Regions from separate parts of the Providencia zhijiangensis genome, predicted to be linked through region 3. Evidence: predicted binding sites of a transcription regulator. Region 3 holds the regulator's gene; each other region holds the start of a gene.
The links. Region 3 encodes CRP, which controls carbon source genes, mostly activating them, when cyclic AMP is high. Its sites were predicted from a motif close to ATGTGANNNNNNTCACAT; they were not measured.

Region 1 (3,217 bases), 200 kb from region 3:
ATTGGAATATAGGTGTCTTATTCAGGTACCCATCAGGTAACTGAGTTATATTTTTGATGTTCATATTAACCCTTAATAGTTTTTATAATATTTTTAACCGGTTAAACGGGCTTTTTTGCTCTAATGGCAACCTTCATTTCAACCGGTCATGCTCAACATCATTCAAATTCAGAGCAAATATTGTGGGTACAGGTAATGCTTCTGGCGCTTGAAAGATGGTTAATACTAATTATTCAACTGTACAAACTCACTGAACTGCTCGATGCTTGGGTAAGAAGATTGTGTGCCTTTTCCGGTAACGCTAAAGGCTGAAAATAGAACGGCTTTTTTCATCGCCTCTTCAATATTGCCGGTGTGAACATAGTAATGAGAGAAGCAACCAATAAACGCATCGCCAGCCCCGCTGGTATCAATCGCGTTCACTTTGATAGCAGGAATGAACAGTTCGCTTTCACGAGTCATCCATAACGCACCTTTATCACCTAAAGTCACAATCAGGTTTTTCAGGCCTTTGTCTAACAGGGATTGTGCAGCACGACGCACGTTATCCATGGTATCTACTGGCATATTGGTCAGAATTTCTAACTCAGTTTCATTCGGTACAAAGAAATCACAGCGGCATGCGTAATCTAAATCCAGTGCGCGTTGTGCTGGCGCTGGATTAAGTAACACAGGAATGTTGTGCTTATTACCAAAGGCAATCGCGTGGTAAACCGTTTCCAGCTGCACTTCCAGCTGCAATACGATCAATTTGCACTTTTTCAGATCTTCCGCGGCGCGGTCGATATCTTCAGGGGATAAAAACTTATTCGCCCCTTTGACAATCAAAATGCTGTTCGATGAGTTTTGATTCACAAAAATCGGCGCAACACCACTGGAGGTACACGGTACCTTTTCCACATAGCGGGTATTGATGCCATAAGACTCAAGATTACGAATGGTGTTATCCGCGAAAATATCGTCGCCTACTTTAGTGAGCATAATGACTTTGGAGTTTAATTTTGCTGCGGCAACAGCTTGGTTTGCCCCTTTACCGCCACAACCGATTTTGAAGGCTGGGGCTTCGAGGGTTTCCCCTTCTTTAGGCATTTGATCAATGTAGGTGATCAAATCGACCATGTTTGAACCGATAACTGCTATATCCATAATGTCCCTCGTGTTAAATAAATCACATAATGATATAATCCTAACATTATCATGTTGCAAAAATATCATTTGTGATTAGGATCTCGAATAACGAATGATCAAGTGTTATATCTGCCACATTTCCTCATTCTTTGTTACCTATTCCACATCTATTCTGAAAAACTTCATATAGGAAGGTTTAAATGCAAGATTTAGCGAAATATATTGATCACACTTTATTGGCTGCCAACGCAACAGTTAACGATATCAAAACGTTATGTGCAGAAGCGGCTCAACATCACTTTGCTTCAGTGTGTGTTAACACTGGTTATGTCCCATTGGCAAGTGAATGCTTAAAAGATAGCGATGTGATGGTGTGCTGTGTTGTTGGTTTCCCATTAGGCGCATGTTTAACAGAGGCTAAAGCGTTTGAAGCCGCTGAAGCTGTTCGCCGTGGTGCCGATGAAGTGGATATGGTCATCAACGTAGGTATGCTGAAAAGCGGTGATTTAGACTTCGTTCGTCAAGATATCGAAGCCGTTTTTGCGGCCTGTGGTAAAGCAACACTGAAGGTGATCCTCGAAACTTGCCTGTTAACTGATGAAGAAATTACACAGGTTTGTGAAATTTGCCGCACAATTAACGTTGGATTTGTGAAAACTTCAACAGGATTCAGTACAATGGGTGCCACTGAGCATCATGTGGCATTAATGCGTAAAGTGGTTGGTAATGAAATTGGCGTCAAAGCATCCGGTGGCGTACGTACGCGTGAAACCGCAATTAAGATGATTGAAGCGGGTGCTAACCGCGTTGGTGCAAGCGCGAGTGTCGCTATTGTGACTGGAGAAAATACCACTCCAAGTGACTACTAAACAACGGGGCGCGGTTCGTCCGCGCCATTATAAAAAGGATTGCAGGGTGATAGAAACTAAACAAAAAGAACGCCTTCGCCGATTAAGTGAATGTATTAAACGTTCAGGACGCATTCATCTTAAAGAAGCCGCGAGAATACTTGAAGTCTCTGAAATGACCATTCGCCGAGATCTCAATGCGGACACCGAAGGCCCTATCCCCATGTCACTGCTTGGTGGCTATATTGTTTCTGTCACTCAACCTACTGCTTTAGCTCCGCACGAACCCCATGCCGATGTTTTCACACCCGATCAAACTGAAGAGCTGTATATCCCTAATTTAGCCGCCAGTATGGTCAGTGAAGATGATGTAATCTTTTTCGACAATGGCATCGAAATGGCCACCTTGATAGCGTTGATCCCTGAAGAAATCAGCTTTACTGGCATTTGTTATTCCCATAACGTTTTTCTCGCCTTGAGCCAGAAAAAAAATGCCACAGCGCTGCTGTGTGGTGGGGAATATCGCCCCAAAAGTGATTCGTTTTACAGCCCTACGCTGCCCTCTTTACTCGATTCCATCAATCCCAAAAAAGCCTTTATGTCTGCCACTGGGGTTCACAGCGCCTATGGGGTGACTTGCTATAATCTCGATGATTTACCGATGAAAAAGAAAGGCATGGAAAAATCGATTCGCAAGATTTTATTAGCGCCTTATAACCTGTTTGATGAAGTGGCGACCGCCAATATGGGCGAATTGTCTCAGTTTGATGTGATTGTGACAAACCGACAGCTAAGTGATGAATACGAAGCTTACTGCCGCAATGGGTTTGTGAAAGTGATTTACTAACCTGATACTATTCATTCGAACAAAATCGACACGTTTGAAATCGTGTCGATTTGTTTTCTCACTAAATTTTAACCGTCAAATAATCTTCCGCTATCTGCGTTTCAAGAAATTCGGCTTGGCACTCCGCCAATAAACGAGGAATATCCTCTGCGCCATAGCGCCCGCTGAGATGCGTCGCGATAAACCGTTTTACCCCCGCTTGCTTGGCAAGCTGCGCCGCTTGGCGAGTTGAAGAGTGCCCGTGCTCATTAGCTTTCGCTTCTAGCGCCACTTCTAACGTAGTTTCGTGCACCATGACATCGGCATTTTTAGCCAACAACAACGCTTCTGGTGTTGGGATAGTATCCCCAAAAATCGCGACCACTTTACCTGTAACTGGCTCACCAAGGTAGTC
Region 2 (3,217 bases), 1.6 Mb from region 3:
ATCACTGACTTCAGAGGTAATCGCTAAAAAAGTCGCTTGATCGATCTGCGTTTTTGCGTCATTCCAATATAACGGATTACGCTTGATAATAATTCGCTCGTTGACCGTCCACTCATCCAAAACATAAGCGCCATTACCCACAAAGGAACCCGGTTGAGTCCACTTATCACCATATTTTTCAATGGCTTTACGGTTAACAGGTTTCATTGAAGTATGGGAAAGCATATCGATAAAATACGGGACGGGATGGCTTAGGGTGACTTGCAAATGTTTGTCATCAAGGGCTTTGACACCCAACGATTCTTTGGGTTTTTGACCTTTTAAAATAGCGTCTGCATTTTCAATATAAGCATTTTGTAAATAACTGGAATAAGGCGAACCGGTTTTAGGATCCGCCAAACGCTGCCAACTATATACAAAATCCTCTGCGACAACGGGGGTGCCATCGCTCCACTTGGCATCATCTCGCAAGGTAAATGTCCATGTGGTGTAGTTCTCATTCTGCCAACTCGTTGCCATACCGGGCACGGCCACACCATTAATATCGTCGTAAACCAGCCCTTCCAATAAATTTAAAATAATATTGCCTTCCGGTACCCCTTCGACTTTATGAGGGTCGAGTGAAGTGACTTCTGAACCGTTATTGACCACTATTTTATTTATGGAAGTTTTATTTGATGAGGATTTATCGGGGATTGATGAGGCTTGAGCTGAAATTGCTAATGAGAAAATGAGACAGGAAAGTAAACTGTGCTTAGTAGTGAGTTTCATCGTTGCGCCTTCTCCATTTCATAGTTACGGTTTTACAGTTAACGTTTCAACGTATGTTGAACGACGTTTAGCACGCCTCCACATTGTTGACTTACTGCTGCTCTAGTCACTGTTTCCTAAGCTGTTTTCTAATTTAACCGCCAAAAGCTTTCCTTAAAGGTGCAATTTTGCTCAGAAAGCTTATAAAAAATTACATTTAGTTAACATTTAAAGTTAAAGAATCTATTTAAAAGGGGTAACACACTTTCTCAACTTTTAAATACTCAAATAAAAACAATTAGATAATAAAAAACCTTAAATCACTCTTAAAATCTTTATCAACAATTATCCAAACATATCATTAACAATCTCTGATGAGAATAGTGAATAAATTTACGCAGCTCACATTTCCTTACTTTTTATGCCTAATTTTGCAAAAAGTGCGACACATAATCACATTTCAAATTTATCGCGTAGAGGAATTATTTTGGTTGTAAAGGACAGCTTGGTTGCACAGAACACGCCAAAATAATTGAGTGAGTATTTTGAACTCGAAAGGAATAATGGAATGACGGGAAAAGCGGATGAGAATAGCCGTCTCGTAAGACGGCTAAATAATGCTCAAACTATAAAAGCCCTGGAAATATGGCTTTAACACCGGTTACAGCGATTTCGATGCCTAATGACATAAGTAGCAGACCCATGATACGGGTGACAACGTTGATGCCCGTTTGCCCTAAGTAACGAACCAGTAAAGATGCAGAACGGAACAACAGCCAACAGCAAAAAGCGAACAAAATACTGGTTAACGCTAAACCAATAAAGTTCTGCCAGCCAGTCCAACGTGATGACCAGACAATGCACGAACTGATTGCCCCGGGACCCGCCATTAACGGAAGCGCTAATGGCACCACCCCAATACTATCTCGCACTGCAGTTTCTGTTTTTTCTTGTTTGTTCTGTTTGTCCTCACCAATTTTACCGCTGATCATCGATAACGCGATGGTGACAATCAGAATTCCCCCTGCAATACGGAATGAGTCAATTGAAATACCAAACAGCTGTAATATCGAGTCCCCCACCAACAGTGATGTGCAGAGAATAATTGCGACTGATGAGTTGGCTATCGTATTAGTTCTATTGCGGCTCGCAACGGTTTGATAGTTTGTCATACTAATAAACACAGGCAAGATACCAACCGGGTTTACTAACGCAAATAGACCAATAAAAAATTTAATATAGCCTGATAAATCAAGTAATGTTGCGCTCACCCATTAATACCCTCATAAAATTCTTAAACAAGAAACGCTTACCTGAACTAATTTTATCACTGAAATCGTTAAAATCCTTAGTTAAAGAACAATTTTGTGCATCTTAATAGAATTATTTATTGCAGCTTATCTTAATGACTAAAAAAGGATGATTTATTCACCTCTTTTTAGCGATAAATTAATCATTTTTTTGCAAATCAAGGAATCCCGTAAAAACGGCATGCTGAATGGAGTCAGCTTGCATATTTTGTGATTTAGATCACTTTATTAAATTCCCTTTTTGTTAATCTAGTCTCAACTGATAAACGCAGTGATCAATCAGTTAATTTTTACTTTTTGAGCTATTTATCTGAGATTTATAAGCCAATTAGCATGGGTGAAAAGCATTATTATTAAGTTTATCTATACTGTTGTTTTAGGTACTTATTTAGAATGGCCACTTTGGACGCTCTAGCCACAACAGCTTTTTTTAGATGCTTTGCTCATTGGCTTAAAAATTTTAACTTTATCAGGAGTAATCTATATGTCCGTAACAAACGTTACTGAACTCAATGAACTTGTTGCTCGTGTCAAAAAAGCTCAACGTGAATTTGCCAGCTTCTCTCAAGAGAAAGTGGATCGTATTTTCCGCGCCGCTGCTCTTGCTGCTGCTGATGCACGAATTCCATTAGCAAAACTCGCGGTTGAAGAGTCAGGCATGGGAATTGTTGAAGATAAAGTGATTAAAAACCACTTCGCTTCTGAGTATATTTACAACGCATATAAAGATGAAAAAACCTGTGGTGTTCTATCTGAAGACCCAACATTTGGTACCATCACCATTGCTGAGCCGATTGGTATTATCTGCGGTATCGTTCCAACTACTAACCCAACCTCTACCGCAATTTTTAAATCATTAATTAGTTTAAAAACCCGTAACGCAATTATTTTCTCTCCACATCCTCGCGCTAAAATTGCGACCAACCGTGCTGCTGAGATTGTATTGAATGCGGCCATTGAAGCTGGCGCACCAAAAGATATTATTGGCTGGATTGATTCCCCTTCTGTTGAGCTGTCCAATGCTCTGATGCACCACCCTGACATTAACCTGATCTTAGCGACAGGTGGCCCAGGCATGGTGAAAGCAGCTTACAGTTCCGGTAAACCTGCGATTGGTGTTGGTGCGGGTAACACGCCAGTTGTTATCGATGAAACTG
Region 3 (3,217 bases):
AGCGGTGATGGATTCCGTTGTACGTTCGATGGGGGATTATATTAACTATATTACGCCGCAGTTTTCTCGTACCCATATTAACTTCCAACGAGTTCCTACCGTTGACACCTCTAACCCTTTCTCTGCCAAAGCAATACCTTCACAGGACGAAAGTTTTATCGTTATTCGCTTTAGAGGATTAGAGCAGATCGATTTCCCTTATTTATTATCCATGTTAAATGGCTCGTTTATTTCAGCGATGAATACCATTGTGGTACCCGGTGGGAAATTAGGACTCGCGATGGAACTTATTATGATGCCATTAGTGGAAAAATTAATGAAACAGCGAAATGGGTAGTTTGAGATTCTCATTAAAGAGATAAATAACAAGATGCTTATCTTAATTATCGATAAGCATCTTAATAGCAAGAAAACAATTACAGCGTTTTAATTTCGAAGCTATGAGTCACGTTAACCGTTTTCTCTAACATGATAGCAACGGAACAATATTTTTCTGCAGAAAGTTGAACCGCACGCTCCACCACTTTGTCCGTTAATTCACGTCCCGTCACAATAAAGTGCAGGTTGATGTCCGTAAAATAGCGCGGAGCTTCTTCACGACGCTGCGAAGTTAATTTTACTTCACAATCAACAATATCCTGACGACCTTTTTGCAGAATAGAAACCACATCAATCGCACTGCATCCGCCTGCTGCCATTAGAACCATTTCCATCGGACTCGGTGCTTTATCTCCAGCATTGCCATCCATCATAACTTGATGACCCGATGCCGACTCACCTAAAAAAGAGAGCCCTTCAACCCACTTTACGCGTGCTTCCATTTTTATTCCTCTCGAAAATAGTGATATTTATCGTCACATTGTTCCATATATCTAGACAATGTTATATCAGCATTATTAGGCTGAAGCGATACAGGGGAGACTTTCTACATTGGATATGATACAAACAATGGTTAGTTGATAGGATTAAGATCAATACTCAACGATTTAATTGATTATATTATACAATTGATATTAATTTGCATTGGCCTAGGGCGATATTAATAATAGGCATCAATGTGACTTAATATGCTAAGCTTGACACTTTAAAGTCAGCCTTTCCCTACTTTTCGAAAGGTTGCAATAACATACAGAGGATAACGCTAATGGTTCTCGGCAAGCCACAAACAGACCCTACTCTTGAATGGTTTTTGTCACACTGCCATATTCATAAGTATCCATCCAAGAGCACTCTGATCCATCAGGGTGAAAAAGCAGAAACCCTTTACTACATTGTTAAAGGCTCAGTGGCTGTTTTAATCAAAGATGAAGAAGGCAAGGAAATGATTCTCTCTTATTTAAATCAGGGAGATTTCATTGGCGAACTTGGGTTATTTGAAGAAGGGCAAGAACGTACTGCGTGGGTTCGCGCGAAAGTTGCTTGCGAAGTCGCGGAAATTTCTTACAAAAAATTCCGTCAGCTGATTCAAGTCAATCCAGATATCCTGATGCGCCTTTCCGCGCAAATGGCAAGTCGTTTGCAAACCACGTCCGAAAAAGTGGGTAACCTTGCATTCTTAGATGTTACTGGTCGTATTGCTCAAACATTATTGAATTTAGCTAAACAACCTGATGCAATGACTCACCCAGACGGTATGCAAATCAAAATTACTCGTCAGGAAATCGGTCAAATCGTAGGTTGTTCTCGCGAAACTGTCGGTCGTATTTTAAAGATGCTGGAAGATCAAAACTTAATCTCCGCACACGGCAAAACGATTGTTGTTTACGGCACTCGCTGATTCACCTTTCAGCCTCACCCTTCTTGGTGAGGCTTCGATATTGAAATAGCTTTATACTTTACGTACAAAGCTATTTTTCTTACTTAGGATCCTTTATTTCCCCCTCTCATCTATATACTCTCATTGATGAGTATCGTTTCTTTATATAATTATAGTTAATTGTCAAACTAATATAGTGGTAACTAAACCATTATTAAGAGTTGACAACACGATGATTAAAAATATCAATCCAAGAAGCGAAAGTATCATTAATATCAATGATAATAAAACCATAACCACTTCATCATTATCTAATCAAATAAAAAAAGCCATTAATATTGGTTCATGCATACCCGATAATAATCACCTATCTAATTTACATTATCAAAAAAAGCATTTCGCCGTATTGACTTGTCATTTTGAGCCAAGTGAACAAAAAGAAATTAATCTAATTAAATACTCGCCTCCAGTAGAGAAAATAACACTTCCCTATAAATACCATGAGGCTATTGAAGCTAATGGCCATTTTTTAATTCTTAAATCCCCACGTATTTTCAACCATTCCGTCTCAATAAAAAATGAGCCAATTATTAATGAAAAACAGGATACTGAACTAATGCTAATTGATAAAACAAGTGCTACAGAAACTAACGTTTTTAAAGAATTTAATTTAAAACGTTCATCAAACCGATTCTCAAATTTGATTTTAGAAATAAAATCGACTCATGAAAAAGGTATTCGTTATTTAAAAAGTATATTTAATAAAAATAAGAATGAAAAATTTTGTGTTACTTTTAAAAAGGGAATTGAGATCCCAATAAAACATGAAAAAACAAGATCAAGTGAAGTAATCACTTATCAGAACACTGCATCGACTCAGAAGATTGAGAACAACCTTAGCACTCTAAAATCATCACAAGCTAAATTAGCTGAACAGCTAAAAAAAATAGAGACAGACAAAGAGAATGAAATAAAAGCAGGTGAAGAGAGAATAAGAAAAGAAGCTGAATCAAGTATGATACAGAAAGCTTCTATTTCGAAAATAAAAGATGAGAATAAAGCAAAGAGCAGTGATACCGAATTTGAGTTCAATGAGGAATTAGAGTGGAATGATGATACCAATCATATTCAAGATAGTTTACAAAAAAGAATCACCGACCGTCTTGTTAGCTTAGCAATTCCATCAACTCGTCAGCTCGATAAATTACTTGTCGATGAGACTGACATGAAGTCAATAAATCGGCACTTAGAAAATATGGATTCACTGAACAAGATAGAAAATCAGCTATATTCTAGCAATGAAAGCTTAAATTCTAACTCATCAAGCCATTATTCAAATAATTCTAGTGACTCTGGATATTTATCAGAAAACACAAAAGCACAGAAAAAAATAGAAACAGGCTCCACTAAACTGAAAGATAATAACTCGAACCATGCCACGCATAATAAAAATGATAAAGT
Region 4 (3,217 bases), 1.7 Mb from region 3:
GTAGGAAATGCCCCTCAGCAACCGGAACTTCTGCGTATTCTTCGTGAAGCAACTTCTCGCGGCATTATTGTCGTCAACCTTACCCAATGTATTTCTGGGCGGGTAAATATGGAAGGTTACGCCACCGGACACGCATTAGCAGAATCTGGAGTGATCAGTGGTTTTGATATGACTTTTGAAGCCGCATTGAGTAAATTACATTACTTACTAAGCCAAGATTATACCTCTGAGCTTATTCGAGAATTAATGCAAAATAATCTACGTGGTGAATTAAGCTACGCCGATGAATAAGCCATAACCTACTGAGAAGAATGATGAAATCAGCATTACTGTTAGTCGACTTACAAAATGATTTTTGTACTGGTGGTGCTCTCGCTGTAAAACAAAGCGAACAGGTTATTGAAACCGCAAACCACGTTATTAAGCAATGCCAAAAACAGGGTATCACGGTGATCGCCAGCCAAGATTGGCATCCAGAAAACCATCTCAGTTTTGCCGTCAATTCTAACCAGCCTGTTGGCACCCTTGGCGAACTGAATGGATTGCCACAGGTTTGGTGGCCGGTTCACTGTGTACAAGGCTCCCATGGTGCTGATTTCCATCCAGAGCTTCATCGCCAAGCTATTCAAAAGGTATTTACTAAAGGTGAAAATCCGCAGGTAGATAGCTACAGTGCCTTTTTTGATAATGACCGAGTCAGTCAAACTGAACTTCATGTGTGGCTTCAGCAGCAACAAATCAGCCATTTAATGATTATGGGCATTGCGACCGACTATTGTGTGAAGTTTACTGTACTGGACGCGCTGAGACTCGGCTACCGTGTCGATGTGCTAACGGATGGGTGTCGCGGCGTTAATTTAGCCCCTGAAGATAGCCTGAAAGCTTTAGCGGAAATGCAGAGTGCTGGGGCTAAGTTAGTAGCATTGCCACTCTAGCGTTCCATCACCCTACTAATGGGTTTCAAATTTTGGCCCTGCTAATTTGCAGGGCTAACTATCTTATTCGTCGTTTTCTTGCGGTTTCAATGTCGCAAGCCTATCCCCTTGAAAAAGCGCTTTCAATTCTTGCTTACTCTTCATGGTAATTTGGCCGTCTGTACCGACCGTCATATGCTCCGCATCATGGTTATGGCGAGATTGCCATAACATCACCATCTGCAAGGTATTTTCTTTTTGTTCTGGCGTTAATGCCACGCCATCCGGCCATTTACCTAACTCCACTGCCGTCACTAAACGCTGGTAAATTTCTGGGGTCATGACAGACAGCAATTGGTCTATTTGTTGTGCATCCATTTCTACGCTCACGTTACGCCTCATCACATCAAGTTAGTGGCAATCAAGATAATTATTTTTTATGGTTTTATGAATATATGACATTTTGAATAATCAGCCGAGTCGTTATTGCTGAACATATTTTCATACTTCAGCAAGCTTCAGCACGCTACCCTACGGTCTTTTCACCCGTTTGGTCATCTGTAAAACTTAGTGATGCTGAATTTATGCAGTAACGCTGTCCGGTTGGTTGTGGACCATCAGGAAATACATGTCCAAGATGCGCATTGCAATTACTACAGCGCACTTCTATACGGTGCATTCCATGAGAGAAATCTTCGATAAATTTTATCAAACTTTCATCAATTGGTTGAAAGAAACTCGGCCATCCGCAGCCCGCATCAAATTTGGTCTCAGAAAGGAATAAAGGGGTTCCACAACAGAGACATTCATACACGCCATCTTTACGGTTATGCAATAATTGGCCACTAAATGGGGGCTCTGTGCCAGCCTCTTGTGTAACATACAGCTGGACTTGGTTAAGCTTTGATAAATCAACAGCTTGCTTATCTTTATTCGACATCGATTACCTACTCTTTTTCAAAAAGATGCGTATTAAAGCGATTTCGCACCCATTTCAAGCAACAAAAACTTAACAACGCTCAGTGGAAAACTATTCTAGACTATTAAGGTTAGAACTTTACGGTTTGATTTGTGATGAGCCTCACATATATCACTGATGGATGGTTTCATTATGCTGAACAATCCCGATAATACGTGCGGCTGTATTTGCTGCTGAAGTGACTGACAAATATGCAGATAGTGGTATCAGAATTGATTTTTTTCAATAATTGACACGATTCCGCTTGACGGCTGGCAAGGTTTTGGTAACTTTAAGTACATCTTAATTCACGAAATAAAATAGCTGGTGGAAATACTATGACTATCAAAGTAGGTATTAATGGTTTTGGTCGTATCGGCCGTATCGTTTTCCGTGCTGCACAAGAGCGTTCTGACATCGAAATCGTTGCTATCAACGACCTGCTCGATGCAGAGTACATGGCATACATGTTGAAATACGACTCAACTCACGGTCGTTTCAACGGTACTGTTGAAGTTAAAGATGGTCACTTAGTTGTTAACGGTAAAAAAATCCGTGTTACAGCAGAGAAAGATCCTGCAAACCTGAAATGGAACGAAGTCGGTGTTGATGTTGTTGCTGAAGCAACTGGTATCTTCCTGACTGACGAGACTGCTCGTAAACACATCCAAGCAGGCGCGAAGAAAGTTGTGTTAACTGGTCCTTCTAAAGATGACACTCCAATGTTCGTTATGGGCGTTAACCACAAAGCTTACGCAGGTCAAGAAATCGTTTCTAACGCATCTTGCACAACTAACTGCTTAGCTCCACTGGCTAAAGTTATCAACGACAAATTTGGTATCGTTGAAGGTCTGATGACCACTGTTCACGCAACCACAGCAACACAAAAAACTGTTGATGGTCCATCTCACAAAGACTGGCGTGGTGGTCGTGGTGCTTCTCAAAACATCATCCCATCTTCAACTGGTGCTGCTAAAGCTGTAGGTAAAGTTATTCCTGAGCTGAACGGTAAACTGACTGGTATGTCTTTCCGTGTTCCAACTCCTAACGTTTCTGTTGTTGACCTGACTGCACGTCTGGCAAAACCAGCAACTTACGCACAAATCTGTGACGCTATCAAAGAAGCAGCAGAAGGCGAGCTGAAAGGCGTTCTGGGTTACACTGAAGACGACGTTGTATCTACCGATTTCAACGGCGAAAAACTGACTTCAGTATTCGATGCTAAAGCAGGTATCGCTCTGAACGACAACTTTGTGAAACTGGTTTCTTGGTATGACAACGAAACTGGTTACTCTAACAAAGTTCTAGACCTGATTGCTCACATCTCTAAATAAGAGCTGTTAAG

Region 1: the regulator CRP is predicted to act here: its motif matches at 1,157-1,174, upstream of deoC (deoxyribose-phosphate aldolase).
Region 2: the regulator CRP is predicted to act here: its motif matches at 2,269-2,286, upstream of QS795_RS08885 (YchE family NAAT transporter).
Region 4: the regulator CRP is predicted to act here: its motif matches at 1,984-2,001, upstream of msrB (peptide-methionine (R)-S-oxide reductase MsrB).

Annotation. Positions count from the first base shown of each region.
Region 1 covers NZ_CP135990.1:508,557-511,773, reverse strand. The annotation lists gene fucP (L-fucose:H+ symporter permease) at 1-64, opposite strand, end outside; gene rbsK (ribokinase) at 226-1,146, opposite strand; gene deoC (deoxyribose-phosphate aldolase) at 1,329-1,997, shown strand; gene QS795_RS02220 (DeoR family transcriptional regulator) at 2,044-2,823, shown strand; gene rnz (ribonuclease Z) at 2,885-3,217, opposite strand, start outside.
Region 2 covers NZ_CP135990.1:1,944,751-1,947,967, forward strand. The annotation lists gene QS795_RS08880 (ABC transporter substrate-binding protein) at 1-771, opposite strand, end outside; gene QS795_RS08885 (YchE family NAAT transporter) at 1,377-2,021, opposite strand; gene adhE (bifunctional acetaldehyde-CoA/alcohol dehydrogenase) at 2,545-3,217, shown strand, end outside.
Region 3 covers NZ_CP135990.1:305,231-308,447, reverse strand. The annotation lists gene QS795_RS01395 (phosphoribulokinase) at 1-337, shown strand, start outside; gene QS795_RS01390 (OsmC family protein) at 417-821, opposite strand; gene crp (cAMP-activated global transcriptional regulator CRP) at 1,145-1,777, shown strand; gene QS795_RS01380 (hypothetical protein) at 1,989-3,217, shown strand, end outside.
Region 4 covers NZ_CP135990.1:1,965,700-1,968,916, forward strand. The annotation lists gene ansA (asparaginase) at 1-291, shown strand, start outside; gene pncA (bifunctional nicotinamidase/pyrazinamidase) at 315-935, shown strand; gene QS795_RS08975 (YeaC family protein) at 999-1,292, opposite strand; gene msrB (peptide-methionine (R)-S-oxide reductase MsrB) at 1,441-1,854, opposite strand; gene gapA (glyceraldehyde-3-phosphate dehydrogenase) at 2,211-3,206, shown strand.